Regions from separate parts of the Arthrobacter antioxidans genome, predicted to be linked through region 1. Evidence: predicted binding sites of a transcription regulator. Region 1 holds the regulator's gene; each other region holds the start of a gene.
The links. The regulator HrcA, encoded in region 1, represses chaperone genes, less so after heat shock. The targets are predictions, from matches to a motif close to TTNGCACTCGNNNNNNNCGAGTGCNAA.

Region 2: groL (chaperonin GroEL) is a predicted target of HrcA. The motif match lies at 1,684-1,710, and genes of this name have one in related genera.
Region 3: MWM45_RS00415 (Hsp20/alpha crystallin family protein) is a predicted target of HrcA. The motif match lies at 2,935-2,961, and genes of this name have one in related genera.
Region 4: groES (co-chaperone GroES) is a predicted target of HrcA. The motif match lies at 4,793-4,819, and genes of this name have one in related genera.

What each region holds. Positions count from the first base shown of each region.
Region 1 covers NZ_CP095501.1:2,014,738-2,022,059, forward strand. The annotation lists gene MWM45_RS09230 (16S rRNA (uracil(1498)-N(3))-methyltransferase) at 1-304, opposite strand, end outside; gene dnaJ (molecular chaperone DnaJ) at 307-1,437, opposite strand; gene hrcA (heat-inducible transcriptional repressor HrcA) at 1,556-2,569, opposite strand; gene MWM45_RS09245 (DUF3097 family protein) at 2,742-3,605, shown strand; gene MWM45_RS09250 (DUF4870 domain-containing protein) at 3,685-4,101, shown strand; gene hemW (radical SAM family heme chaperone HemW) at 4,145-5,374, opposite strand; gene lepA (translation elongation factor 4) at 5,405-7,258, opposite strand.
Region 2 covers NZ_CP095501.1:532,898-540,219, reverse strand. The annotation lists gene groL (chaperonin GroEL) at 1-1,526, opposite strand, end outside; gene MWM45_RS02595 (TM2 domain-containing protein) at 1,867-2,568, shown strand; gene MWM45_RS02590 (LytR C-terminal domain-containing protein) at 2,767-3,396, opposite strand; gene MWM45_RS02585 (DUF3263 domain-containing protein) at 3,439-3,744, opposite strand; gene MWM45_RS02580 (uracil-DNA glycosylase) at 3,855-4,667, shown strand; gene MWM45_RS02575 (threonine/serine exporter family protein) at 4,762-6,396, opposite strand; gene MWM45_RS02570 (lipid II:glycine glycyltransferase FemX) at 6,497-7,322, opposite strand, start outside.
Region 3 covers NZ_CP095501.1:83,023-90,344, forward strand. The annotation lists gene pstS (phosphate ABC transporter substrate-binding protein PstS) at 1-1,089, opposite strand, end outside; gene MWM45_RS00405 (hypothetical protein) at 1,168-1,386, opposite strand; gene MWM45_RS00410 (SDR family oxidoreductase) at 1,490-2,287, opposite strand; gene MWM45_RS00415 (Hsp20/alpha crystallin family protein) at 2,390-2,845, opposite strand; tRNA gene MWM45_RS00420 (tRNA-Val) at 3,065-3,138, opposite strand; gene MWM45_RS00425 (DUF2630 family protein) at 3,334-3,585, shown strand; gene MWM45_RS00430 (haloacid dehalogenase type II) at 3,585-4,256, shown strand; gene MWM45_RS00435 (TrkH family potassium uptake protein) at 4,353-5,864, shown strand; gene MWM45_RS00440 (potassium channel family protein) at 5,872-6,555, shown strand; gene nhaA (Na+/H+ antiporter NhaA) at 6,687-7,322, shown strand, end outside.
Region 4 covers NZ_CP095501.1:2,757,621-2,764,942, reverse strand. The annotation lists gene MWM45_RS12655 (class I SAM-dependent methyltransferase) at 1-864, opposite strand, end outside; gene MWM45_RS12650 (iron ABC transporter ATP-binding protein) at 874-1,632, opposite strand; gene MWM45_RS12645 (iron chelate uptake ABC transporter family permease subunit) at 1,646-2,659, opposite strand; gene MWM45_RS12640 (ABC transporter permease) at 2,649-3,662, opposite strand; gene MWM45_RS12635 (siderophore ABC transporter substrate-binding protein) at 3,692-4,636, opposite strand; gene groES (co-chaperone GroES) at 4,958-5,254, shown strand; gene groL (chaperonin GroEL) at 5,330-6,943, shown strand; gene MWM45_RS12620 (ribonuclease J) at 7,179-7,322, opposite strand, start outside.

The DNA of each region.
Region 1 (7,322 bases):
CCGCCTCCACGGCCTGCTCGTCGCGGCCGCCCTTGGCCAGGGCCTGCACGAGGATCAGCCGGTGCCGCGGTGCGGGCTCCTGGCCGGCTGTCTCCACCGTGATCTCCACGGTGCCGTTCCCGACCGCGCTGATGGTGCCGCCGATGCGGTAGCCCGCACCGTCGGAGACGTCGAGGCGCTCGCCCTCGCCGAGGCGGCGGACGGTGGCGGCATGGCGCCCCTCGTCACCGCCGAGCACGAAGACGCCGCCGGGGGTCGCCGCACGGACCGCCTCGCCCGGCCCGAAGAACAGGGGACGCGTCATGGTCAGCGGTTTCCGAGCCGCTCCCGCAGGCGGGCGAAGACGCCGGAGCCGCTGCTGGCGAGCTGGCCGTCCGTGTACTCCTCGTTGCGCAGTTCGGCCAGCTTCCGCAGGAGCTCTTCCTGCTGAGGGTCCACGTTGCGCGGGGTCTCGACGTTGAGGTGGACCCGCAGGTCACCCCTGCCCTGGCTCCGCAGGTGCGTCACCCCGAGGCCCCGCAGGGTCAGGATCTCGCCGGGCTGCGTGCCGGGCTTGATGTCGAGCTCCTGGTCGCCGTCGTAGGTGTCCAGGTGCACCGTGGTGCCGAGCGCCGCCGCGGTCATCGGGACGCTCAGGGTCACGTGCAGGTCGTCGCCGTCCCGCAGGAAGGTGGAGTCGGTGGCCACCCGGATCTCCACGTACAGGTCGCCCTGCGGTCCGCCGGCCGTCCCGGCCTCGCCCTGGCCGGCCAGCTGGATGCGCGTGCCGGTGCTGACGCCCGCGGGGACCTTGATGGTCAGGGTGCGGCGGGCACGGACACGGCCCTCGCCGCTGCACTCGTGGCAGGGGCTGGGGATGACGGTGCCGAAGCCCTGGCAGGTGCCGCAGGGGGCGCTCGTCATGACCTGGCCGAGGATCGAGCGCACGGCCCGCTGGACCTGACCCGAGCCGCCGCAGATGTCGCAGGTGCGCGGTGACGTGCCGGGCTGGCAGCAGCTGCCGTCGCACGTGGGGCACATCTCCGCGGTGTCCACCTCGATCTTCTTGTTGGTGCCGAAGACGGCGTCCTTCAGGTCGATGCGCACGTTGATGAGCGCGTCCTGCCCGCGGCGCGTCCGCGACGGGGCACCGGCCTGCTGGCCGCCACCGCCGAAGAAGGTCTCGAAGATGTCCTGGAAGGCGAAGCCCGAGCCCGAGTACCCCGAGCCGTAGCCGCTGTCCGTCCCGTTCTCGTTGCCGGTGGTGTCGTAGACCCGCCGCTTCTGGGGATCGGAGAGCACCTCGTAGGCGTGGCTGACGGCCTTGAACTCCTCCGACGCGTCCGGTCCCGGGTTCACGTCGGGGTGGAGCTTACGGGCGAGCTTGCGGTAGGCCTTCTTGATTTCCTCCCCGGTCGCGCCCTGCGCCACACCGAGGACCTCATAGTGATTACTCACTCGTGCACATCACTTCCTGTTGACTGTTCTGTCGTCTGCTCGCCGGCTGAACCGGCGGAAAGGCCATGGTCGGCACCGGGGTGCCGTCGACAACCCAGAACCGCTGCCCGCTCCCCCGTTATTCCTCGAGGATCCTCGAGAGGTAGCGGGCGACGGCGCGCACCGCCGCCATCGTGGTCGGATAGTCCATGCGGGTGGGGCCGAGGATCCCGAGCTTCGCTCCGGCGTCCGGCCCGTACCCTGTTGCCACCACGGAGGCCTCCGACAGCCCTCCGTAGGGATTCTCGCTCCCGATCCGCACCGAGATGCCGCGCGCGTCGTATTCCATCTCCGAGAGCAGCCGCAGCATGACCACCTGCTCCTCGAGCGCCTCCAGGACGGGGCCGATGCTCAGCGGGAAGTCCCCCGTCGAGCGGGCCAGGTTGGCCGTCCCGGCAAGCAGGATGCGGTCGTCCCGCCCGAGCCCGGCAAGCTGTTCGAGCACCCTCACGATCGTACCCCCGTGGGCACGCAGCCCCGGGGGGAACTGGGAGAGGGCGGCACCGAGCTCGCCCGGCAGCGCCGCGAGCTTCACGCCCGACACCGCTGACAGGATGCGCTGCTTGAGCTCGGCGAGCTCGGACTCCTCGATGTCCACGTGGGTCCGCACGATGCGCTGCTGCACGGCGCCGTTCGACGCGATCAGGACGACGAGGACCTGCTGCGGGGCCAGCAGCACGCATTCGATGTGCCGCACGGACGCGCCACCGACGCGGGGGAACTGGACGACGGCCACCTGGTTGGTGATCTGCGCGAGCAGCCTCACGGTGCGGTCCATCACGTCGTCGAGGTCCTCGGCACCCTCCAGGAGGGTCTGGATGGCCTTCTTCTCCGGCGCGGACAACGGTTTCACCTCGGAGATGCGGTCCACGAACAGGCGGTAGCCCTTGTCGGTGGGGATGCGTCCGGAACTGGTGTGCGGCGCGGTGATCAGGCCCTCCTCCTCGAGGACGGCCATGTCGTTGCGGATGGTGGCCGAGGAGACGCCGAGGCGATGGCGGTCCACCAGGGCCTTGGACCCGACGGGCTCCCGGGAATGGACGTAGTCCTCGACGATGGCCCGGAGCACCTCCAGGCGTCGCGGTTCACTCATACCTGTGTCACCTCCGGATCCGTTCCTCTCCCCTGGGTCCGCGCAGCGAATGGCCCGCGGTTAGCACTCGACACATCCAAGTGCCAAGTCTAGTACGTCCTCTTCGATTGTTAGCATTGGGATCCCGGGCTGCGGCAGACCGCCGGAGCCCCCGTGGGAAGGACGGACCCGGATGGACTACGGCTGGGGAGCCCACGACATATCGGCTCCGAAGCGGGTGGAACTCGCCGATGTCCCCGTGGAGAAGGACATGGTGCTCGAGGACGTGCAGAGCGGGTTCGTCGGCGCGGTGGTCCGCGTGGAGAAGTCCGGCGGCCTCCACGTGATGGTGCTCGAGGACCGGCGCGGCAAGACGCGGACGTTCCGCCTCGGCCACGGCTTCCTCCTCGACGGCAGCCCTGTCCACGTCGTCGCGCCCGTCCGGGGCGCAGCCCGTACCGCCGACCCTGCCGCCACCCGCACCGCCTCCGGTTCCGTGCGGGTGCAGAACGCGCGGGCGAGGACGGCCCGCGCGAGCAGGATCTGGGTGGAGGGCCAGCACGACGCCGAACTCGTCGAGAAGGTGTGGGGCGACGACCTGCGCCTGGAGGGGATCGTCGTGGAACCGCTGCACGGCGTGGACGACCTCGAAGGCGCGATCCGGGACTTCGGTCCCGGTCCGCAGCGCAGGCTCGGCATCCTCGTGGACCACCTGCTCCCGGGCACGAAGGAGTTCCGGATCGCACAGCAGGCGATGACCGCTCCCGGGGCCCGCGGCAACGTGCTGATCGTCGGCCACCCGTACGTGGACGTCTGGCAGGCCGTGAAGCCGGCGGCGATGGGCCTGTCGGCCTGGCCGGTGGTCCCCCGCGGCCAGGACTGGAAGACGGGCATCCTGGCCGGCCTCGGCTGGCCCCACCATGACCAGGCCGCCGTGGCCAACGGATGGAAGCGCATCCTGGGCCGGGTCGGCACCTACGCGGATCTGGAGCCGTCGCTGCTCGGCCGGGTCGAGGAAGTGATCGATTTCCTCACCGCCACCCCGGGCACTCACTGAGCCCCGCGGTGCCGGTCACCACGTATCCTTGGAGCACACTCCGGGGGAAGATTCCCGACAGCCAGCAAAGGAATTGACGTTGTCCAACACCGCCGACCGACAGCAGCACGGACGGGGCGAGTCGCAGCCCCCGTTCGAAGGCACTCCGGCCAACGCCCTTCCCCTGACGGCGTCCGAGGACCGCCAGTACGCCACCCTGGCCCACTTCGGGGGGATCCTCGGTTTCATCCCGTCCCTGCTGATCTTCCTGATCTTCAAGGACCGCGGTCCCTTCACGGCCCAGGAGTCCAAGGAGGCGCTGAACTTCACGCTGCCTCCCACGATCCTCGCGCTGGTCGCCTGGCTGCTCTCGCTGATGCCCGTCATCGGCGGGGTGTTCGCGGTCGTGAACGCCCTCATCTGGCTGACGATCACCGTCTTCTCGGTGAACGCGGGCATCCAGGTGAACCGCGGACGCCCGTACCGTTACCCCGTGAATCTCCGCCTCATCCGCTGAACCACCCGCCGCGCCCCTGATGGGCCGGTCCGCGGCCGCGGGGTCAGTCGGGCAGCAGCCGGCGCACCACGGCGTCCGCGAGCAGCCGACCCTTGAAGGTCAGGATCACGCGGCCCGCGAAGGCCGCGGCGGGCTCGACGAGTCCGTCCGCGATCAGGCCTGCAACGGCCTGACGGCCCGACGAGGTCAGGGTGTCCGTCGCGAGACCCTCCCGCAGGCGCACCCGCAGCATCACGTCCTCGACGTAGCGGTCCCCGTCCGGCAGGACCTCGCGTCCGGCCGCCGGGGAACGGCCCGCCGCCAGGGCATCCGCATAGGGGCGCGGGTGCTTCACGTTCCACCAGCGTGTCCCGCCGACATGGGAGTGGGCTCCCGGGCCCGCTCCCCACCAGTCGCTGCCCCGCCAGTAGGCCAGGTTGTGCCGGCAGGCATCGGCCGGGGTCCGCGCCCAGTTGCTCACCTCGTACCAGTGCAGGCCGCCCGCGGTGAGCATCTCGTCCGCGAGGGCGTACTTGTCGGCGTGGTCGTCGTCGTCGATCGGCGGCACCTGCCCGCGGCGGATGCGCGACGCGAGCTTCGTCCCGTCCTCGATGATGAGGGCGTAGGCGGAGATGTGGTCGGGTCCGTAGGACAGCGCGGTGGCGAGTGATGTCCGCCAGTCCTCCAGTGACTCCCCCGGGGTGCCGTAGATCAGGTCGAGGCTGACCTTCAGCCCGGCCTCCCGGGCCCACTGCACGGCCTGCGGGACGCGCTCCGGGGAGTGGGTGCGGTCGAGGACCGCCAGGACGTGGGGCACCGCGGACTGCATGCCGAAGGAGATCCGGGTGAAGCCGGCGTCCCGGAGGACGCGCAGCGATGCGGGGGTGACCGAGTCCGGGTTCGCCTCGGTGGTCACCTCGGCGTCCGGCGCCAGGCCCCAGTGGTCGCGGGCGGCCCGCAGGATCGCCGCGAGGTCCTCGGCGGGGAGCAGCGTGGGCGTGCCGCCGCCGAAGAAGACCGTCGAGAGCCGGCGGGGCGGCACCCCGGAGGCTTCCAGCGCCTGTACCCCGAGGGCGAGCTCGGCGAGGACCGAACCGGCGTAGGCGTCCTGCGACGCGCCGCCGCCGAGCTCGGTGGCCGTGTACGTGTTGAAGTCGCAGTAGCCGCACCGGACGGCGCAGAACGGGATGTGGACGTAGAGGCAGAAGTCACGGTCGAGGGCTCCCTCGGCCGCGGAGGACGGCAGGACGCCGTCCTCCGGCGCCGGCAGGCCGAGCGGCAGCGCGCTAGGCATGGTGCGTCGTCCGCCCGGAACCGTGGCGCGTCACTTCTTGGCTTTGTCCTTCGACTCGTCGGAGGACAGGGCGGCGATGAAGGCTTCCTGGGGTACTTCCACGCGCCCCACCATCTTCATGCGCTTCTTGCCTTCCTTCTGCTTCTCGAGCAGTTTGCGCTTCCGTGTGATGTCACCGCCGTAGCACTTGGCGAGGACGTCCTTGCGGATCGCGCGGATGCTCTCCCGTGCGATGATGCGCGCGCCGATCGCGGCCTGGATGGGCACCTCGAACTGCTGGCGCGGGATCAGCTCGCGGAGCTTGCCCGTCATCATCACGCCGTAGGCGTAGGCCTTGTCGCGGTGGGTGATGGCGCTGAAGGCGTCCACCTGCTCGCCCTGCAGGAGGATGTCGACCTTCACGAGGTCGGACACCTGGTCGCCGTCGGCCTTCCAGTCCAGGGACCCGTACCCGCGGGTCTTCGACTTCAGCAGGTCGAAGAAGTCGAAGACGATCTCCGCGAGGGGCAGCCGGTACCGGATCTCCACGCGCTCCTCGGACAGGTAGTCCATGCCGCCGAGGACGCCGCGGCGCTGCTGGCAGAGCTCCATGATGGCGCCCACGAATTCCGACGGCGCGAGGATGGTCGCGGACACCATGGGTTCGCGCACCTCGGAGATCTTGCCCACGGGGTATTCGCTGGGGTTGGTCACCTTCAGCACCTGCTTGTCCTCGAGGGTCACCTCGTACTCGACGTTCGGCGCGGTGGAGATGAGGTCGAGGTTGTACTCGCGCTCGAGGCGCTCGCGGGTGATCTCGAGGTGCAGGAGACCGAGGAAGCCGACGCGGAAGCCGAAGCCCAGCGCGGCCGACGTCTCGGGCTCGTAGACCAGGGCGGCGTCGTTCAGGGTGAACTTCGCGAGGGCGTCGCGCAGCACGGGGTAGTCGGTGCCGTCCAGCGGGTAGAGGCCGGAGAAGACCATGGGCTTCGGGTCCTGGTACCCGCCCAGCGACTCCGCTGCCGGCTTGGCCAGGTTGGTGACGGTGTCGCCGACCTTGGACTGGCGGACGTCCTTCACGCCGGTGATGAGGTAGCCCACCTCGCCCACGCCGAGGCCCTTCGACGGCTTGGGCTCCGGCGAGCTGACGCCGATCTCGAGCAGCTCGTGGCTGGCCCGCGTGGACATCATCTGGATGCGCTCGCGAGGGCTCAGCTTGCCGTCGACGACCCGGACGTAGGTCACGACGCCGCGGTAGGTGTCGTAGACCGAGTCGAAGATCATGGCGCGGGCTGGTGCATCCGGGTTCCCGGTGGGCGCGGGCAGGTCGCGGACGATCTTGTCCATGAGCACCTCGACGCCCATGCCGGTCTTCCCGGACACCCTCAGCACGTCCTCCGGTTCGCCGCCGATCAGGCTCGCCAGTTCCGCCGCGTACTTCTCGGGCTGGGCCGCGGGCAGGTCGATCTTGTTCAGCACCGGGATGATCGTGAGGTTGTTCTCCATCGCGAGATAGAGGTTCGCGAGGGTCTGGGCCTCGATGCCCTGCGCCGCGTCGACGAGGAGGACCGCGCCCTCGCAGGCGGCGAGGGACCGCGACACCTCATAGGTGAAGTCCACGTGGCCGGGAGTGTCGATCATGTTGAGCGCGTAGGCGGTGCCGTCGACCTCCCAGGGCAGGCGGACCGCCTGGGACTTGATGGTGATGCCTCGCTCGCGCTCGATATCCATCCGGTCGAGGTACTGCGCCTTCATGTCCCGCTGCTCGACGGCTCCCGTGAGCTGCAGCATGCGGTCGGCCAGCGTGGACTTCCCGTGATCGATGTGGGCGATGATGCAGAAATTCCTGATGATCGCCGGATCGGTGGCGGCAGGCACCGGAGCGGTGCGGGCCATGGGTGACACGTAGCTTCCTCACTCTTGCGGAACAGGGTCTCTGGACGGAACGGGGTCGTGCATGGAACGGGTC
Region 2 (7,322 bases), 1.5 Mb from region 1:
GCGATCGACGCTGCGTTCTGCAGGGCCGAGCGGGTGACCTTCACGGGGTCGTTGACCCCGGCGGCGAGGAGGTCCTCGTACACGCCGGTGGCCGCGTTCAGGCCGTGGCCGGCAGGCAGGCCGCGGACCTTGTCGACGACGACGCCGGGCTCGAGGCCGGCGTTGAAGGCGATCTGCTTCAGCGGTGCGTCGATGGCGACGCGGACGATGTTCGCGCCCGTCGCCTCGTCGCCCGTGAGCTTGAGGTTGGCGAACGCCTTGGCGCCGGCCTGGATGAGGGCCACGCCACCACCGGCGACGATGCCTTCCTCGACGGCGGCCTTCGCGTTGCGGACGGCGTCCTCGATGCGGTGCTTGCGCTCCTTGAGCTCGACCTCCGTTGCGGCGCCGGCCTTGATGACTGCAACGCCGCCGGCCAGCTTGGCCAGGCGCTCCTGCAGCTTCTCGCGGTCGTAGTCGGAGTCGGAGTTGTCGATCTCGGCGCGGATCTGGGCCACGCGTCCGGCGATGGCGTCGGCGTCGCCGGCACCTTCGACGATGGTGGTCTCGTCCTTGGTCACGACGACCTTGCGGGCAGTGCCGAGCAGGTCGAGGGTGGCGGTCTCGAGCTTGAGGCCGACTTCCTCGGCGATGACCTGGCCACCGGTGAGGATGGCGATGTCGGCGAGCTGCGCCTTGCGACGGTCTCCGAAGCCCGGGGCCTTGACGGCGACGGACTTGAAGGTGCCGCGGATCTTGTTGACCACGAGGGTCGCCAGGGCTTCACCCTCGATGTCCTCGGCGATGATGAGCAGCGGCTTGCCCGACTGCATGACCTTCTCGAGGACGGCGACGAGATCCTTCACGTTGCTGATCTTCGAGTTCACGATCAGGATGTAGGGATCCTCGAGGACCGTCTCCTGGCGCTCTGCGTCGGTGACGAAGTAGCCCGAGATGTAGCCCTTGTCGAAGCGCATTCCCTCGGTGAGCTCGAGCTCCAGCCCGAAGGTGTTGGACTCCTCGACGGTGATGACGCCTTCCTTGCCCACCTTGTCGAGTGCTTCGGCGATCAGGGCGCCGATCTCGTTGTCACCGGCGGAGATGGACGCGGTAGCAGCGATCTGCTCCTTGGTCTCGATCTCCTTGGCGGAGGCGAGCAGTTCCTCGGTGACGGCCTGCACGGCCTTCTCGATGCCGCGCTTGAGGCTCAGGGGGTCGGCGCCGGCCGCGACGTTGCGCAGGCCTTCCTTGACCAGGGCCTGGGCGAGCACGGTGGCGGTGGTGGTGCCGTCGCCTGCGACGTCGTCGGTCTTCTTGGCGACCTCCTTGACGAGCTCGGCACCGATCTTCTCGAACGGGTCGTCGAGCTCGATCTCCTTGGCGATGGACACGCCGTCGTTCGTGATGGTGGGGGCTCCCCACTTCTTCTCGAGCACGACGTTGCGGCCACGGGGGCCGAGGGTCACCTTGACGGCGTCAGCGAGGATGTTGAGGCCCCGCTCGAGGCCGCGGCGGGCCTCTTCATCAAAAGAAATGATCTTGGCCATACGGCTTAGGTCCTTTCGGGACGGTTGCATTTCAGCATGTGAATGCTTGCCTGCGTGTGGTGCCCGCGACGGCCGGGCGGTGCCGGAACGATCTCTTTCACGCTCCTGCACCACCCCCACCACAGAGGTTTGCCTGCTTCACGCGCCACGCACAGTCTTAGCAGTCTGCGCGCGCGAGTGCTAACTCAATAATTAGCACTCCCACCCTATGAGTGCAACCCGCCCGGGCCCCTCGGTGCGGGTCGCCACACCCTCCCGCCGACCTCGTCCCGGTGCCATGGCGCGGAGACTCGCGAGGGCATAGGTTGGGCGGACCATCAGTCAAGGAGGCACTGTGTCGATGTCAGCAAGCGGTCCGGACCACGAAGAGTCCGGGGAGCACGGTACGGCGGGCGGAGCTGCCGACGCAGCCCGCCCCGGGCGACCGAGCGGCGGGAACCGCCCGTCCCCGGAGCCGTACGCACCACGGGATGGCGCCCCCGGCGACACCGCCGGAGACCCCTACGGGGACCAGCCCCACCAGCGGCCCCCATACCAGCAGGGCCCTTACCAGCAACCGCCGTACCAGCAGGGCCCTTACCAGCAGCCGCCGTACCAGCAGTACCCCCGCCAGCAGGGCCCTTACCAGCAACCGTCGCCCTACCAGCAGCAGCCCCCGCACCCGCAGGCCGGGGGCCAGGCCCCCTATGCACAGACTCCGTACGGCCAGAGCGGATACAACCAGGGCGCTTACAACCCGGGCCCGTACAACCCGGGCGCTTACAACCCGGGCCCGTACGGCCAGCCGTACGCTCCGCAGAAGTCCAGGGTCATCGCCGGCGTCCTGGGCATCCTCCTCGGCTCCCTGGGCATCCACCGGTTCTACCTCGGCTTCACCACGATCGGCATCATCCAGCTCCTCATGTCGACGGTGGGCGCCGCGCTCACGTTCGGACTGAGCGCCATCGCTGCGGGCATCTGGGGGCTCATCGAGGGCATCATGATCCTCGTCGGGTCGGAGCAGTTCCGCCGGGACGCCCGCGGCATCCCGCTCAAGGATTGACGCGCCGGCGGGTGGGGCTCCCGACGGTCCCTCCCGCCGCGCCGCATCCCGGCGGTGGACATGATCCGGCCTTCCGCCTGCGCGGCGGTGGACATGATCCGGCCTTCGGCGGATGCGGCGTCACCCATGGTCCGCTTCGGCGGACGCGGATCAGCCGCGGCGTCCCCCGCGGAGGGGAGGCCCTGCAGGCTCCGCCGCTTACTGGAACTCCGGCCCGAGGACCACGGAGATGGCCGGCGAGACGTCAGCACTCTCGACGAGGTCCGTGATGCCGAGGTCCTCGGCCACGGCTTCAGCGTCGGCCCGCTGATCCTCGCCGTTGTAGAAGACGACGGACGCGTCCACGGGAACGCCTGCCCAGTTCCCGGGAAGGGCCGAGGTCCATCCGGCTCCCGCCAGGCGGCCGGCCGCCACCGACGCCAGCCCCGGCGCACCCGTGCCGTTGAGCACGTTGACGGTCTGGGCCCGGTCCGCGGGGTCGGCCTCGTCGGAGGCGGAGGCCGACGCGCCGCCGGTCGCCGTGCCGTCCGGCTCACTCGTCGCGCCGGGGGACGCGGTACCCGAAGGCTCCGCCGTCGCCGCTCCGCCTCCCGTCGCGGAGGCCTCGGGGCTCGACGACGACGACGTGCCGCCGTCGTTCCCGCCCGGGAAGCCGAGGCGGGGAAGAAGGAAGAACGAGCCCAGACCGATCAGGAGCGCCAGGACGCCCACCGCGAGCTTGGGTGCGAGGCCGTTCGACCGTGCCGGGATGAGCCGCTCGCGGTGGACGCCCTGGCGCGCTGACGCTGCCGGGACGCGGTCGAATTCGTCCCGCGGGTGATCGGTCATGGGTGTGCGTGGTCCTTCGCTCGTCGAGACTGGCGGGACGTGCTAGATGTCCGCGCCGAGCCGGCGGGCCGAGCGTGCCTTCTGACGGGTGGACCTGAGGCGCCTCAGCCTCTTGACGAGCATCGGGTCGTGGGCGAGGGCCGCTTCGGTGTCGATGAGGGCGTTGAGCGCCTGGTAGTAGTGGGTGGCGGACATGCTGAACAGGTCACGGATGGCCTGCTCCTTGGCACCGGAGTACTTCCACCACTCGCGTTCGAGGGCAAGCATCCGCTGCTCGCGGTCGCCCAGGGCCAGCCGATCGTCCGTCCCGGACGTCGCGTCATCCGAATGCCGCTGTGGCTCGGCCATCTCCCCTGTCGCCTTCCGTCAGCGGGCATAACTGTCATCCCATGATAGTGGGGAATGACAGCACTGTCATTCGGACGGCACCGCTTGGCCGACCGGGCGAGAATGGGGTCATGACTTCCGCCGACCCCACACTGTTCGACCTGCCGGATGCGCCCAGGGGCGGCGCGACCGGCGCCGCGGGACCTCGGGCGGCCGGACAGCCGACCCCCGACACCTCGGCCTTCCCCTTCGCCGCCCCGGCCCGCATCGAGGACCTGGTTCCCGCCGACTGGGCGGCCGCGCTCGAACCGGTGGAGCCGGTCCTTCACCGGCTCGCCGTGTCCCTGGCGGAGGAGCTCGACGGCGGACGCCGGGTCCTGCCCGATCCGTCCCGGATCCTCCGGGCCTTCAGCACGCCGATGGACCGCGTGCGCGTGGTCATCGTGGGGCAGGACCCCTACCCGACGGTCGGGCACGCCGTCGGGCTCAGCTTCGCCGTCGATCCGCGGACCCGGCCGATCCCGCGAAGCCTCGCGAACATCTACCGCGAGCTGGCGTCCGACACGGGTGCGGAGCCGCCCGCATCGGGCGACCTGTCCGGCTGGGCCGAGCAGGGTGTCCTCCTGCTGAACCGCGTGCTGACGGTCCGTGCAGGCGAGGCGGCATCGCACCGGGGATGGGGGTGGGAAGACGTGACCGATGCCGCCATCCGTGCGCTCGTGGCGCGGGGCGGGCCGCTCGTGGCCATCCTGTGGGGCAAGGACGCGCTCCGCCTCAAGCCGCTGCTCGGACCGACGCCGACGGTCGAGTCGGTGCACCCCAGCCCGCTCTCCGCCTCCCGCGGGTTCTTCGGTTCCCGGCCCTTCTCCCGCGCCAACGACCTCCTGGCCGCGCAGGGCGCCGACCCCGTCGACTGGACGCGCACGGCGGGCCGGACCGACTGACGCCCGATCCCCGGGCCCGCACCCCATCTCTACAGGACGTCCACCGCCTGTCCTGCGGGAGGGCGGCGCCGTGCCGGCGGGTCGACGCCTCCGACTACCGCCGTCGGTTCCGCTGCCGCTCGTCGGAGCTGAGCTTCCGCGTGAAGGGTCGCGCCAGGTTGTCGCCGAGGACCACGCCCGCCGCGATCGCCAGCACGACCGTCAGGGCGTTGAACAGGCCGAGCGCGCCGTCGGACACGATCTCCGACTCGATCGTGAGCATGTACATCGAGCGGAAGATGGACAGCCCGGGGTAGAGGAACAGTACGGCGGGAACCGCGACGACGAGCTGGGGGGCGCCGAGCCGGAGGGACACGACGCGCGAGAGTCCGCCGATCAGGATGGCCGCGAGGGCCGGCGCCAGCCGGTACCCGACGCCCGCTGCGACGGCGCTGATCATGAGCAGATACCCGGCGACGGCGACGAGCGAGGTGGGGATCACGAGCTTCACATCGGTCTGCTCGGCGATGCAGATCATGGCCACGGCGATGAAGACGAGCACCGCGACCAGGGGCCACGGGTACTGGCTGCCGGCGGATTCGAAGACGTCGAGTTCAGGGATCCCGATGGCCGACCCGGCTACGAGGGCGACGGCGATACCCGCCACGAGCGCCGCGAAGACGAGGATGGCGGAGAGGTACCGGCCTGCGGCCGTGACCGGGAACCCGTTGATGGCATCCTGCGTGGCCGAGACGAGTCGGCCGGTCGGCAGGAGCAGCAGGATGCCGCCCACCACCACCAGTGCCGGGGTGATGGGCACCTCGAGCCACCAGAACAGCATCGCGATCAGGGTGACGAGCGCGGACGAGGTGGCGACGGAGAAGAACTCCGGGACGCGCCACTCCCCCAGCTTGCGGCTGACCAGGTCCACGAGGATGCAACTGATGAACCCCACCAGCGAGCCGAGCAGGGTCCCGCCGACGAAGGCCACGATGGCGGCCGAGAAGATGCCGAACGCGGCGGTCACCATCCAGCGCGGGAAAGGCTTCGGCCGGTGGGTGATCTCGTCGAGCCGCTGGGCGGCCTCGGTCCGCGAGACCCCGCCGTCGGCGATGTCGGAGACGAGCCGGTGGATGGCCGTGAGGCCCGCGTAGTTGTTCGTCCAGGAGCGGACCACCCGCAGCACCGTCGTCGGCGTCTGGTCCTTCGCGGAGTAGTTGATGATCACGGACTGGTTGGTGATGTCCACCTCGATGTGGTCGAGGCCGAAGGCGGCCGTGACCGCGATGATGCTCGTCTCCACCTCGAGGGCTCCCGCGCCGTACCGGAACATGGTCTCGGCGAGGTTGAGGGCGAAGTCCAGGGCCTTGCGCGCTCCGGCGTCGGGACCGCCGACCTGGATCATCGGGTTCGCGTAGGGGCTGCCGGCCAGTCGCTCCACGATGCTCATGGCCTGGGTGGGCGGCGCTTCGCCCTGCACGAGGCGGCGGAGCACGTTCCGGGCTGCGGCGTTGGACCGGCTCGACGACGGCACGCTCCGTGGTGTGGTGGGCAGCGCGTCGGTGGGCCGCGTGACAGGCTGCCGCTGGCGGGACGGCCGGGGGATCTTCGGTTCCGACGCCGGGCGCTTGGGCGGAGCCCCTGCCCTGCCACCCTTCCGGCCGGCACCCCCCTTGCCCGCCGCCAGCTGACGCTTCTCGTCGTCGGACGGGTCGAAGGGCCGCCGGATGACCGGGAGCGCTTCCGCCATGGGTGATGGGTCAGGGGGCAGGAGCCCATCGGCCGGGGTCGAACCGTCTGTCACAGCGGCCTTTCATGCATCGATCACCGTGCCCTGTGCGGGCTCTTCCTCAGTAGAACGGCTGATGCGTGCGCCGCCAGTAGATCTGGCGCGCCACACGCTCCGCGATCGTGTTCCAGACACGATACTTCCAGCCGCTGACCACGAGGTCGTAGCAGCCGGCGAAATCCGTCACCGTCTTGGTGAAACTCGTCTTGAACAGTCCCAGGCCGTGGAACGGGTGGTCCGTGTCCTTCAGCCGGTCGCCGGGCGGGGTGCCGCAGAAGTCGTATTCGACGATCCCGAACTCGTCCTTGAGGTCGGTGATGGCCCGCCACTGCACCAGGTGGGAGTCCCCGTACTGGCTCCTCCCAGGGCGTGAACCGCCGTCCTTGTAGGTGCCCTTGGTGCCGTAGTTGACCACGAAGGCTCCGACCGAGGGCTGTCCGTCCTCGTACACGAAGTAGAAACGGCCCTGCCCGGCGTCCACGAAGTTCTGCCAGAAGCGGCTGTAGTACTCGAACGAGCGCATGCGTGCCGCCGAGCGGTCCTCGATATGCGTCATGAGCGAGTACATGGCCCTGAAGGTCTCCTGCGTCGGCTCCATGCGCCGGACCTCCACGCCCTCGCGGATGGCCCTGCGGACCGCGTTGCGGCCGCGCGAGTGCAGGTTCCGCAGCAGCTGGTTCGCGTCCGGCGTGGTGTCCAGGATGGCCGTGCTGTCGTTGGGCTGCAGGTTGAAGGTCTTGACGAGCCCCGCCGACTGCAGCGCCTCGCGGACCTCCGGACCGTCCACGAGGTCCGGTTCCACCTTGATCGCGAAGACCTTGTGCCCCTCCCTGCGGGCGAGGTCGGCGACGGCACGCGCCGCGGCGGGGACGTGGGCGGCGTCGGTG
Region 3 (7,322 bases), 1.9 Mb from region 1:
GATGGACGCGATCGCGTCGGTGGCCTGCCGTGACAGTTCCGGTGAGAGGGGTGAACTCTTCGCCGCGCCCGCGGCTCCGGTCTGGCCCTCCTCGCTGACGGCGTAGGTGCCGAACGCGCGCACGACGGCGGCGGTCGCCTCGTTCTCGTACTGCGAGCAGTACACGTGGTAGGACACCAGGACCAGCGGGTAGACCCCGGGTTCGCTGGTTCTCCGGTCGAGGTCCAGGGCGATGTCGTGGTCCTTGCGTCCGGGGACACGGCCCGCGAGATCGACGGCGGCTGCCGCGGCCTCCGAGCTCACCTCCACGTACTCCCCGCCGACCTTCAGTGCCACCCGTCCGAGGGGACCACCGACGGCGGAATCGTCGGCGTACGTCACGGCGCCCACGGTGGAGGCCACGGTGCTGACCACGCCTGCGTTGCCCTTGGCGTTCTCGTTGGCCAGGCCCGACGGCCATGTCCCATCGGCTTCCTCGGTCCAGATCTCGGGTACCACGGCGTGGAGGTAGTCGGTGAAGTTCTCGGTGGTGCCCGAGTCATCGGAGCGGCTCACGGTCGCGATGGGCAGCGCAGGGAGGTCGACGTCGTTCTGCGCGGCGATCGCGGGATCGTCCCATGAGGTGATCTCGCCGCGGAAGATCCGGGCCACGGTGGCGGCGTCGAGGTTCAGTGCCCGGATCCCGGGCAGGTTGAACGCCACGCTGATCGGTGAGACGTAGGCCGGGATGTTGAAGGCGCCGTCCGGTCCGCACGCCTCGGTGGACTCGACGAGTTCCTCGTCGCTCAGGTAGGCGTCCGACCCGGCGAAGCCCACGGCGCCGGCGAGCAGCGCACCGCGTCCCGCACCGGAACCATCGGGCGAGTACTGAACCTGGGCGCGGGGGTACAGGGTGGAGAACCCCGTGCGCCACGCGTCCATGGCCGGCCCCTGGGCGGAGGATCCGGAAGCCGTGACCGCGCCCAGGAGGCTCGTGTCGCCGCTCCTGGCCGCCGCTTCCTGCTCCGGCCCCAGCGGGTAGTCGGATCCACAGGCGGTCAGGCCGAGGGTGACGGCGAACATCAGGGGCAGGGTGGCACGAATTCTCACCCCGGCCACGTTACAGGTGGCCCTCCGGTGAACCCAAGGTGGACAGCAGGTGGACGGCGCGTCAGTGGTCGGGTCGGATCAGGCGTGGCCCAGGCGGTAGCCGTCCCCCCGGTGGACGAGCCGACGGCCGCCGCCGTCGTTCAGCAGGATCCACACCACGGAGGCATCATCGGTCCTCATGTCCAGGACGCCGTGGAGCTGGGGCCCCGTGGTGTGGTGGAGGGTGACGTGCTGGCCGCGCCTGAAGCCCGACCAGTCCTGGACCTCGGCATCGGGGGCTGGGGGGAGAGCGTTCATGGTGGGCCTTTCGGGAGGTTCCGGGACTCCCACGCTAGCCACGCTTCCTGAACGGCGTGTGAATGCCCGCTGAAGGTTGATGCCGTTCTGGTTCCGCAGATGGTCACAGGGTCCGCCAGTCCCCGCTCGTCAGGTGCGATCCCGCCTGGGGTCCCATGAGGAGCATGCCGCCGTCGACCACGAACGAGGCCCCGTTCACGTAGCTGGAGGCACCGGAGGCGAGGAAGGCCACGACGTCGGCGATCTCCTCGGGCGCACCGGGGCGGCCGAGGGGGATGCCCGGACGGTCCATGGTGCGTGGGTCCTGCTCCTCGGAGTTGTTCATGGGCGTGTTGATCTCGCCGGGCAGCACGGCGTTGGCGGTGATACCCCGGTCCGCCAGTTCGAGGGCGATGGTCCGGATGAGGCCGCCGAGGCCGTGCTTGGAGGCGTCGTATGCCGCCGAGCCCACGCGGGGCTGTTCCTGGTGCACGCTGGTGACGGCGATGATGCGTCCGCCCCGGCCGCCGTCGATCATGTGCCGTGCCGCACGCTGGAGGCAGACGAACGCGCCGTCGAGGTTCGCCCCCATGGTGCCGCGCCACGTGTCCCAGTCCGTCTCCATGAACATGGTGCCGCCGTTGACGCCGGCATTGTTGACGAAGACGTCGAGGCCGCCGAGCTCGTGGGCGAGCCGGTCCACGACGTCGCCGCACGCGGGTGCATCCGTGGTGTCGAGCTGCGCGACCGCCGCCCGCACGCCCTTCTCCCGGACGAGCCGCGCGGTTTCCTCGGCTCCCTCCCGGTCGGAGTGCCAGGTGACGCCGACGTCGCAGCCCGCCGCGGCGAGGGCGAGGGCCGTTGCGCGGCCGATGCCGGAATCGGAACCGGTGACGATTGCTTTGCTCGGTGTGAAGTCCATGCCCCCATCCTTCGCACCCGGCCGCGCTGCATGCAAGGGGAACCCGGGGATCGACGCCGGGTACCCCCGGACAAGTGTCCGGGGGTACCCGGGTGGGTGGTCCTATGCGTCGACGGCGCCCTGGGGGGCCGCACCGGAAGCGGACGACTGCACCGGCTCGGCGGATTCTCCGCTGATCACCTCGATCTTGCGGGGCCGCGCACGCTCGATGACGGGGATCGTCACGCTGAGCACGCCGTTCTCGTAGCGGGCGGCGATGCCTTCCGTGTCGACGCCCTGGCCGAGGTTGAGCTGGCGCAGGAACGAACCGCTCTCGCGCTCGCGGGTCAGCCACTTGACACCCTCGGCACTGCGCAGCGTGCGCTCGGCGCGGATGGTGAGGAGCTGGCCGTCGACATCGATGTCGACGGATCCCGGGTCGATGCCCGGAAGATCCGCGGAGAGGACGTAGTGGTCCTTCTCGCGGTAGAGGTCCATCGGCATGAGGCGCAGCCCGGGGCGGCCCTCCAACAGGGCGCCGGTCACGCGGTCCAGTTCACGGAACGGGTCGAATTTCATGGCCACGGGAAACAACTCCTTTACTGATGCCACCGGCAGGTGGTTGGGTCGTCGAGAGTTGAGCGCCCTCCGCTCAACTACGGAAAATATTAGCACTCGAACATGGCGAGTGCTAAGGAGTGATGTTCGCCCAGGACGAAATCCCCGGGACACAGAAAAGGCCCGTACCGACGGAGCGGTACGGGCCTTCCCGGTGGTGCTGTCTCCAGCAGATCCTCGTGCCTGCGCGGGGCCTTGATCCCCGGGCCTTCCGCGTGTGAAGCGGATGCTCTACCAGACTGAGCTACACAGGCAATTGGTTCTCCCATAGCTTAGGCCATCCGGGCGCCGCGCCAAATTCTCCCGGTACAGCAGCGCGGGGCACGGCGGCGTCCGGCCTCCTGCCGGGAACCGTGCTGGTCATCGCTGTGCTGCCTCAGTAGCCTGAAGGAAAGCCTGCTGAGCGTTCCAGGCGCCTGCCGGGCACCACCCCACGAAGGGACAGCACCATGGACAACCAGGACATCCTGCAGCGCATCCAGACACTCGTCCAGGAGGAGCACGATCTCCGGGAGCAGCCCCAGGATGCCGGCGCCGGGGCGGAGCAGCAGGACCACGCCGCCCGCCTCAAGCGCGTCGAGGAGGATCTCGACCAGTGCTGGGACCTGCTGCGCCAGCGTCGCGCGAAGGCCGACGCCGGAGAGGACCCGGCCGACGCCGACGCCCGTCCCGTCAACCAGGTGGAGGGGTACCGCCAGTAATGGCCCTGCCCCTCGTGCTGTTCGACGTCAACGGGACCCTCTCGGACCTGGGGCGGATGTCGCAGCACTTCGAGGAGCTCGGAGCTCCTCCGCAGCTGGCCGCGCTGTGGTTCACCTCGGTGCTGCGGGACGGCTTCGCCCTCACGGCCGCCGGGCGGAACGCGCCCTTCGGCGAGATCGCCGAGGACGCCCTCCGCACGGTCCTCACGGGGCAGGCGCTCAATCGGGACATCGATGACGCGCTCGCGCACGTGATGACGAGCCTGCAGGAACTGCCCGTCCACCCGGACGTCGTCGAGGGTTTCCGGGCCCTGACCGGTCGGGGCTTCGAGCTGGCAGCGCTCACCAACGGAGCCGCCGCGACCGCGGAGGCCCTCCTCGAGCGGGCGGGTGCCCGCGACGCCGTAGGCGCCGTCCTGTCCGTCGAGGACGCGCCGCGGTGGAAGCCCGCCCAGGAGTCCTATGCCTACGCCCTCCGGGCGGTACAGCGGGAGGCGGACGACGTGGTGCTCGTCGCGGTCCACCCGTGGGACATCGACGGGGCCGCGCGTGCGGGGCTCCGTACGGTGTGGCTCAACCGCGCCGGGGCGCCGTACCCGATGGTCATGACGCGCCCGGACCACGAGGTGTCGACGATCGCCGAGCTGCCGGACCTCCTCGTCCGGGGCTGACGCCCAGCCGGCGGACCTGCTGCGGCAGGCGAGGCTCCTCCCGCGCCGGTGCATCAAGAAAGCATAAAGACGCCGTGTCCGCGGCAGGTCGTCGGGTTGAATGAGCGTCTGGCGCGGACGGTCCGCGCCGTTCGCACCGTCCCGGAGGTCGAGGGCATCCCCGTCATGTCACGCACCGCACCACTCCGGGAGTTCCGCCGTTCCACGGCAGCAGGTCTCCGCCGTTCCACGGCAGCGGGCCTGCGCCGGTCCGCGCACGCCGTCGCGGTCCGGCTGGAGCGGCTCGGTCCTCGCCACCCGGCCCAGGTGATCGTGCTCGGATTCGGAGCGGCGATCCTCGTCGGAACGGTGCTGCTGATGCTCCCGAGCTCGAAGGTGGGAGAGGGCGGCGCCACGTTCCTCGAGGCGCTCTTCACGGCCACCTCCGCCGTCTGCGTCACGGGCCTGATCGTGGTCGACACGCCGGTCTACTGGACCGGAGCCGGCCAGGTGATCATCCTGGGGCTGATCCAGGTCGGGGGCTTCGGCATCATGGCTTTCGCCTCCCTCCTGGGCGTCCTGCTGGCCCGCCGGATGGGTCTCCGCTCGCGGATCTCGGCGGCGGCGGAGACCAAGAGCGTCGGCTTCGGCGATGTCCGCAGCGTCCTCCTGGGTGTCCTGCGGATCACGCTGGTCGTCGAGACCGTGACGGCGGTGCTGCTCGCTGCGCGCTTCGGGCTGCACTACGGCCACAACCTCGGTGAGGCGGTGTGGCTCGGGATCTTCCACGCGGTGTCGGCCTTCAACAACGCCGGGTTCGCGCTGTTCAGCGACAGCCTGATCGGGTTCGCGGGCGACCCGTGGATCTGCCTGCCGATCTGCGCAGCCGTCATCGTCGGCGGACTGGGTTTCCCGGTCCTCTTCGAACTCCGACGCCACTTCCGGTATCCCCGCAAGTGGCACATGACCACCAAGCTCGTCCTGAGCGGCACGGTGATCCTGCTCGTCCTGGGTACGGTCTTCATCACCCTCGTCGAGTGGTCCAACCCGGCGACCCTCGGTGCCCTACGGCCGCAGGAGAGGATCCTCGCCGGATTCTTCCAGTCCACGATGACCCGGACGGCCGGCTTCAACAGCGTCGACTTCGCGCAGCTGGATCCGGTCACCCTCCTGGTCATGGACGTGCTGATGTTCATCGGCGGTGGTCCCGCCGGAACGGCCGGCGGCCTGAAGATCACCACGTTCGGCGTGCTGTTCTTCATCCTCTACACCGAGATCAGGGGCGGCACCGCCGTCAACGTCTTCGGCAAGCGTCTGCCCCGCTCCGTCCACCGGCAGGCCATCTCGATCGTCCTGCTCGCCGTCGGCCTCGTCACCACCGCGACGATGTTCCTCATGCTCACCACCGACTTCGGCCTCGACCGGATCCTCTTCGAGGTCGTCTCCGCCTTCGCGACGGTCGGCCTCTCCACGGGCATCACGGCCGGCATCCCGCCCGCGGGCCAGGTGGTCCTGATCCTCGTGATGTTCGCCGGACGCCTGGGCCCGGTCACCCTCGCCACGGCGCTGGCCCTCCGCTCCAAACCCCTCTACTACGAATACCCGAAGGAAAGGCCCCTCATTGGCTAGGCAACGCATGTTCTCCTCCAGGCCCGCCGATGCGATCGCAGCCGTGGATTCCGTCGCCGTCATCGGCCTCGGCCGGTTCGGCGGTGCCCTGGCCCTCGAACTCGAGGACGCCGGGACCGAGGTGCTCGGGATCGACGACGACGAGGACGTCGTCCAGTCCTACAACGGCCGGCTCACGCACGTGGTGCGCGCCGATACCACGAAGGAGGAGGCCCTGCGCCAGCTGTCCCTACCCGACTTCGACCGGGTGGTGGTGGGGATCGGCAGCGACCTCGAGGCGAGCATCCTGACGACGTCGATCCTCCTGCGCTTCGAGCGGCCGACCATCTGGGCGAAGGCCGTCAGCGAGCCCCACGCACAGATCCTGTCGCAGCTCGGGGTGGAGCGGGTGATCCGTCCCGAGCAGGACATGGGCCGGCGCGTCGCACACCTCGTCCGAGGCACCATGCTCGACTACGTGGAGTTCGAGGACAACTTCGCCATGGTGAAGACCCGGCCGCCGCGGGAGTACTGGGACCGCGAGCTCGGCACCACGGGGATCCGCGCCCGGCACGGCGTGACGGTGGTCGCCGTGAAGCGGCGCGGAGGCACCTGGGACTACACGACGGCCGCGACCACGCTGTACGACGACGACGAGATCATCGTGGCAGGGCCGACGGACAAGGCCGAGCACTTCAGCTCCCTCGTCTGAGCGGCCGGCGCAAGGCCCATGATGCGGCGTCCTTTTTCACGGTCCGTGCCCGCCTCGCGCTACGCTGGTCATCTTGGTGAGCCGGGAAGTCTGGTCGGCGCTCATACGAGCGAGCCCGATCCTAGGAACTCATGACCTCCCATCACGCACCGTCCGGTCCGCCCGGAACGCCCCACGGCGCAACGGTCTTCGGCCGCAGCAGCTACCCCGAACACCTGCGCATCTCCGGCATCCTGCGCAAGGAGACCGTCGGCGGAGGGCTCCTCCTCCTCGCCACGGTCCTGGCGCTCGTCCTCGCCAACACCGCCGCGGCGGACACATACTTCGCCGTCCGTGACTTCCGGTTCGGCTACGAGCCCTGGCACCTCGAGCTGAGCGTCGGTGCCTGGGCCGCGGACGGCCTGCTCGCCATCTTCTTCTTCCTCGCGGGGCTCGAGCTCAAACGCGAGTTCGTCGCCGGTGACCTGCGCAAGTTCGACCGTGCGATCGTGCCCGTCGCCGCGGCGATCGGCGGGGTCGTCGTGCCCGCCCTGGTGTACGTCGCGATCACGCTGAGTGCGGGCCCCGAGGCACTGCGCGGCTGGGCCATCCCGACGGCGACGGACATCGCCTTCGCCGTGGCCGTCCTCGCCGTCGTCGGCTCCTCGCTCCCGAGCTCGCTGCGCATCTTCCTGCTGACGCTCGCCGTGGTGGACGACCTCCTGGCCATCAGCATCATCGCGTTCTTCTACTCGGAGGACATCTCCGTACCGCCCCTGCTGATCGCG
Region 4 (7,322 bases), 740 kb from region 1:
GGCGCCGTCGGGCTCGTAGAGATACCCGGCGGGTTCGCCGACGGCGGGTGTGGGCCCGTCGCCGAAGTCCCGCTCCGACACCATCTCCGCAGCGCCCTGCGCCCCGAGGACGAGGGCGGCCCGCCGGACGCGCTCACGGCGGAGCGCGTTGAACCAGAGGGCCACCTCGGTGACATCACCGTCCACGGAGACCCACTGCGCCTCGCAGGTCGCCGGGATGGACGCGTGCGGCATGCCCGGGCCCATCTTCACGCCCACCGGCATGCCGCCGTCCGCGAGTCGCTGCACGAAGGACAGCGGGGGTGAGAAAGCCTCCGGGTCGAAGAGGCGGGACGTCCCCGACGTCGTCGTCGTCCTGCGCGCCGGGTCGAGCCAGACGCCGTCGAACGCCGTGGTGTCGACGGTGGAGGCGTCCGCGTTGACGACGCGCGCGTTGGGGAAGGGGAGCAGGTTCATCGTCGCGGCCGCGGCGGTCGTCTCGTCGAGCTCGACGGCGGTCACCTCGCGCTCGAGGGTGGCAAGGGCCATGCTGTCCGCGCCCAGCCCGCAGCCGAGGTCGGCGATCCTGACCAGTCCGGCGTCGACGAAGCGCTGGGCGTGGCGGGCGGCGACCGTCAGGCGCGTGGCCTGCTCGAGGCCGGCATTCGTGAAGATCATGCGCTCGGCGAAGGGGCCGAACTTGGCGGACGCCTTCGCCCGGAGCCGTGACTGCGTGAGGGCGGCGGCGACCACCTCGGGGGAGTAGCCGGCCTTCCGCAGCTGCCCGGTGAGGCGCAGGCTGTCGGCCTCGGTGTAGGGGCCGAGGGAGTTCAGCAGCTCCCAGCCCTCCGTGGTCAGGATGTCCGCGATGTTGTCCGACGCCATGCTGCCAGCCTAGGCGAAGTACACGCCGATCCTGTTGCCGCGGATCTGCTCCACCTGGATCTCGACGTCGTACACCTCGCGCAGCACGGCCGGCGTCATGATCTGCTCCGGTGCGCCCTGGCGGATGAGGGCGCCGTCGCGCATCGCGAGGATCGTGTCCGAGTAGCAGGAGGCGAAGTTGATGTCGTGGATGACCAGCACCACGGTCTTCCCGAGGTCGTCGGCGAGGCGGCGGAGCAAGCGCATCATGTCCACGGAGTGCTTCATGTCGAGGTTGTTGAGCGGTTCGTCGAGCAGGACGTAGTCCGTGTCCTGGGCCAGCACCATGGCGATGAACGCCCGCTGGCGCTGCCCGCCGGAGAGCTCGTCGACGAAGCGGTGGGCGAGGTCCGTCAGGTCGAGATAATCGAGGGCGCGGTCGATGTGCTCGCGGTCCACGACGGTGGGGCGGCCGTTGTTGTGCGGGAAGCGGCCGAAGCCCACGAGGTCGCGGACGGAGAGCCGGACGGTCAGCTGGTTCTCCTGGCGCAGGATGGCCAGGGTCCGCGCGAGGGCGGGCCCCGCCGTCCTGCTGACGTCCAGCCCGTCCACCACCACCGACCCGGCGTCGAGGGGGAGGAGCCGGCTCATCATGGACAGCAGGGTGGACTTGCCCGCGCCGTTCGGTCCGATGATCGAGGTGACGCCGCCCCGGGGGATGGTGCAGCTGACGTCGTCGACCACCGTGGCGGCGCCGTAGCGCTTGGTGGCATGGTCGATCGTGATCATCGGGCACGGCCTTTCATCGGATACGGCCTTTCAGGAGGAGGACGAGGAAGACGATGCCGCCGGTGAACTCGATGACGATGCTGAGCGCGGTGTCGAACGCGAAGACCTGCTCGAGGACGAGCTGCCCGCCGACGAGCGCGATCACGCCGAGGAGGACGGCGACGGGGAGCACCACGGCGTGCCGGAACTGGCTGCAGAGCTGGTACGCGAGGGCGGAGACGAGCAGGCCGAAGAACGTCGCCGGGCCCACGAGGGCGGTGGAGACGGCGACGAGCACCGAGCAGATCACGAGGACGAGCGTCACCGTGCGCCGGTAGTCGACGCCCAGGCCCACCGCGGCGTCGCGGCCGAGGGCGAGGACGTCCAGCCGGTGGCGGAGCCGCCAGGCGGGGACGCACAGCCCGACGACGGCGACCGCGGAGATCAGCAGGAGCAGCGGGTCGACCCGGTTGAAGCTCGCGAAGAACAGGTCCTGCAGGATGATGTACTCGCTCGGATCCATCAGCCGCTGCAGGAGCGAGGAGGCACCCCGGAAGAACACGCCGAACACGATGCCGACGAGCAGCAGCAGGTGGAGGCTGCGCCCGCTGCCCAGGAACAGCCATCGGTACAGCAGCCAGGAGAAGCCGACCATGAGGGACACCTCGAGGGCGAAGCGGACGGGGGCACCCAGGGTGAGGAGCGTCCCGGCGCCGAGCACGAACGCCAGCACCGTCTGGATCAGGATGTAGAGCGCGTCCAGTCCCATGATCGACGGCGTGAGGATGCGGTTGCCGGTGACGGTCTGGAACAGCACCGTGGACACGCCCACGGCGACGGCGACGAGCACCATCGCGCCGACGCGGTTCAGGCGCCGGGGGAGCACGTACGCGAGGTTGCCCTCGAGGCCCACCAGGAGGAACGCTGCGACGAGGGCGGCAGCGGTGACGCCGAGGACCACCAGCCAGGCGGCGGGCGGGATGGACCGCACGGGTCTCCGCGCGGACTGCACGACGGCGGTCGGCAGGGCGCTGGTCCTAGCGCGCACCGGCGTTCCTCCTCACGAGCAGGGTGATGAACAGGATGCTGCCCACCACGGAGACGATGACGCCCACCGGCACCTCGTAGGGAAACCGGATGATGCGCCCGAGGATGTCGCAGGCGAGGACGAAGCCCGCTCCGACGACGGCGATCCAGGGCACGGCGCGGCGCACGTTGTCGCCGATCAGCAGGGACACGAGGTTGGGGACGATCAGCCCGAGGAACGGGACGGCTCCGACCACCACGACGACGACGGCGCTGATGAGGCTCACGAGCACCAGGCCGAGGTTCATGGTGCGCCGGTAGTCCAGCCCGAGGTTCGTGGTGAACTCCTCGCCCATCCCGGCGACCGTGAAGCGGTCCGCGCAGAGGTAGCCGACCACGGCGAGGACGGCGACGATCCACAGCAGTTCGTAGCGGCCGCGGACGAGCCCCGAGAAGTCGCCGATCATCCAGGTGTTGAGGGTCTGCAGGAGATCGAACCGGTAGGCGACGAACGTGGTCACCGAGGCGATGACGCCGCCGAGCATGATGCCCACGAGGGGGACGATCAGGGTGTTGCGCAGCGGGATGCGGCGCAGGACGGTCAGGAAGAGGGCGGTCCCGGCCATGGCGAAGACGGCGGCGACGAGCATCTTCCCCATGATCGGCGCTCCGGGCAGGACGAGCGTGGCCACGAGGATGCCCGCCGTGGCGGACTCGACCGTCCCCACCGTGGAGGGTTCCACGAACCGGTTCCGGGCCATGAGCTGCAGGATGAACCCGGCGATGCTGAGGGCGACGCCGGCCAGGACGAGCGCCAGCGTGCGCGGCACGCGACTGACGAGGAAGGTCTGCCAGGCCCCTGCATCACCGGCCAGCAGATCGGCGGGCGAGACGTCGGAGACGCCGACGAAGAGGCTGACGACGGCGAGCAGCAGCACGGTCCCGCCGGCCGGCCACAGGGCGGGTGACCGACGGGAGCCGTGCTGCTGGACCGGCCGCTGCGGCCGGAGGGCGAGTGCTGCCATGGAGGCGCCTGCCGCGGTGCGGTGGGCGGTCAGTCCGTGACGGCGTCGTCGACGGCCGAGACCATGGCGTCGAGGTTGTCCAGGCCGTAGCCGATCAGGTACCAGCTCGCGGAGTCGAGGTAGGTGATGGCGCCGTTCCGCGCAGCAGTCGTCCCGTTCACGAGGTCGTTGTCGAGGACCGCCGCGCCGGCCGCTCCGGCCTCGCCGATGGCGGCGTCGCGATCGATCACGAACAGGTGGGCAGGGTCGACCTCCGCGATGTACTCGAAGGAGACGGCCTCGCCGTGGGTCCCCTCGTGCGTCACCTCGGCGGCGGGTTCCACGCCGAGCACGTCGTGGATCAGGCCGAACCGGGAGCCGGCGCCGTACGCGGTGACCTCGCCCGCGCTGGTCATCAGGACCAGGGCGTCCCCTGCGGAGGCGGCGGCGTCCTTCGTCCCGGCGATCGCCGCGTCGAGGGCGGCCAGACGGTCGGCGACCTCCTCCTCGACGCCGAAGATCCGGCCGAGGGACTCCGTGTGCTCGGCGAAGCTCGCCATTGGGTCGGCCGCATCGATGCTCAGGTCGATGGTGGGGGCGATCGCGGAGAGTTCGTCGTAGGAGTCGGCGACGCGGCCCGAGATGATGATGAGGTCGGGGGCAGCCGCGGCGATCGCCTCGAAATCGGGTTCCTTCATGGATCCGATGGCGGTGATGTCCCCTCCCTCGTAGGCCGAGAGCTGCGCGGGCAGGGTGCCCTGCGGGACGCCGTCCACCTCGACGCCGAGCGCGTCGAGTGTGTCCAGGGCGCCGAGGTCGAAGGTGAAGACCGTCTGCGGGTCCACCGGCACCTCGGTGGTCCCCTGGGCGTGCTCGATCGGGACGGTCGGGGAGGCTGCGGACTCGCCGGCGGCGTCGGAGGACCCGCCGCACGCCGTCAGGGCGAGGGTGGCTGCGGCGGCGGCGGAGAGGACGGCGAGGCGCACGTGTGACATGGATGGACTCCGGGGGGAAGGGGCCGGGTGGCCCACGGACAACGAGGTAAGGAAAGCCTTACCTGACCGAATCTAGGCGACCGGTAGGGAATTACGCAAACGAAGCGTGACGTATTAGGTCACGGGTCGCTCCCGGCCCGCGCGCACGGTCATCGATTGGCACTCACCTTGACCGAGTGCCAGCCCTTGCATACAGTCGGAGTTGGCACTCGCTCATGGCGGGTGCTAATCCCGAGGGAAGCGTTCGCCGGCACCGCGACGACGGTTCACGCCCAGCCCGACGGCCCCCAGTCCATTGGTATCGAACGCAAAGGAGAGCCCGTGTCGGTCTCTATCAAGCCGCTTGAGGATCGTATCGTTGTCCGCCCGCTCGAAGCCGAGCAGACCACTGCTTCCGGCCTCGTCATCCCGGACACCGCCAAGGAGAAGCCCCAGGAGGGCGAGGTCGTGGCCATTGGACCCGGCCGCGTCGATGACAACGGCAACCGCGTTCCCGTCGACGTCGCCGAGGGCGACATCGTCATCTACTCGAAGTACGGCGGAACCGAGATCAAGCAGGGCGGCCAGGAGTACCTCGTGCTCTCCGCCCGCGACGTCCTCGCGATCGTCGTCAAGTAACACCCCGATTGGAGAAGCCCCGGCCCGAAGTGGCCGGGGTTTTTCTCGCTGCACAAGCCTGAAAGGAACCAACGAATGGCAAAGCAGTTGGAATTCAACGACGCCGCCCGCCGTGCCCTCGAGGCCGGCGTGGACAAGCTCGCGAACACCGTCAAGGTGACGCTGGGCCCCCGCGGACGCAACGTCGTGCTCGACAAGAAGTGGGGCGCCCCCACCATCACGAACGACGGCGTCACGATCGCCCGCGAGGTCGAACTCGACGACCCGTACGAGAACCTCGGCGCCCAGCTCGCCAAGGAGGTCGCCACCAAGACGAACGACGTCGCCGGTGACGGAACCACCACCGCCACGGTCCTGGCCCAGGCACTCGTCAAGGAAGGCCTCCGCAACGTCGCCGCCGGCGCCGCTCCGGGCCAGCTCAAGCACGGCATCGAGGTGTCGGTCCAGGCCGTCGCCAAGCGCCTGCTGGAGAACGCCCGCGAGGTCGTGGGTCAGCAGACCGCCGACGTCGCCTCCATCTCCGCCCAGAGCACCGAGGTCGGCGATCTCCTCGCAGAGGCCTTCGACAAGGTCGGCAAGGATGGTGTGATCACCATCGAGGAGTCCTCCACCACGCAGACGGAGCTCGTCCTCACCGAGGGCATGCAGTTCGACAAGGGTTACCTCTCGCCGTACTTCGTGACCGACGCCGAGCGCCAGGAAGCCGTCCTCGAGGACGCGCTCATCCTCATCAACTCCGGCAAGATCTCCTCGCTGGCGGAGTTCCTGCCGCTGCTCGAGAAGGCCCTGCAGGCCGGCAAGCCGCTGTTCATCATCGCCGAGGACATCGAGGGCGAGGCGCTCTCCACCCTGGTGGTCAACAAGATCCGCGGCACCCTCAACGTCGTCGCCGTCAAGGCCCCGGGCTTCGGTGACCGCCGCAAGGCCATGATGCAGGACATCGCCACCCTCACGGGTGCGCAGGTCGTCTCGCCGGACCTCGGCCTGAAGCTGGACCAGGTGGGCCTCGAGGTGCTCGGCTCCGCACGCCGGATCACCGTCACCAAGGACGCCACCACGATCGTCGACGGCACCGGCAGCGAGTCCGACGTCGCCGACCGCGTGGCGCAGATCCGCGCCGAGGTGGAGCGCACCGACTCCGACTGGGACCGCGAGAAGCTCCAGGAGCGCCTCGCGAAGCTCGCCGGCGGTATCGGCGTCATCAAGGTCGGCGCGGCCACCGAGGTGGAGCTCAAGGAGAAGAAGCACCGCATCGAGGACGCCGTGTCCTCGACGCGCGCGGCCCTCGAAGAGGGCATCGTGGCCGGCGGCGGGTCCGCGCTGGTCCACGCCGGCAAGGCACTCGACACCGATCCGGACGTGCTGGCACTCGAGGGCGACGCGGCCACCGCCGTCGGCCTCGTCCGCCGCGCGCTCGCCCAGCCGCTGCGCTGGATCGCCGAGAACGCCGGCCACGAGGGCTACGTCGTCGTCGCGAAGGTCTCGGACCTCGAGGTGGGCCACGGTTTCAACGCCGCCACCGGCGAGTACGAGAACCTCATCGAGGCCGGCATCATCGACCCCGTCAAGGTGACGCGTTCTGCGCTGCAGAACGCGGCCTCGATCGCGGCCCTGGTGCTCACCACGGAAACCCTCGTGGTCGAGAAGCCCGAGGAATCCGACGATGAGGGCCACGGCCACTCGCACTAGTCACAGGGGCTCCGGCCCGCTGCGTCCTGAAGCACCCCGGCTCTGCGGAGCCGGGGTGCTTCTGCGTCCGGGCTGGTTGGTGGCCGGCCGGCGTCGCTCCTGCCCGCCCGCCGCGGCCACGCCGTGGGCATGACCGAACATTCCCACTCGACGGGTGCAGCGCGTGGGATCAGGCCGGACAACGACGAGGCCCCGGCACCCAACGGGTACCGGGGCCTGCTCGTGGTGCTTCGGGTCAGGCGTCGACGACGATCGCGTTGACGACGGGCTGGCGGTTGTAGAACCGGCGCATCCAGTTGGCCGTGGCCCGCTCGATGATGTCCTCGGGGTCCTGGCGGCGGCCGCCCTGGCGGTTCGAGGCGGCATCGCGCAGCGCCTT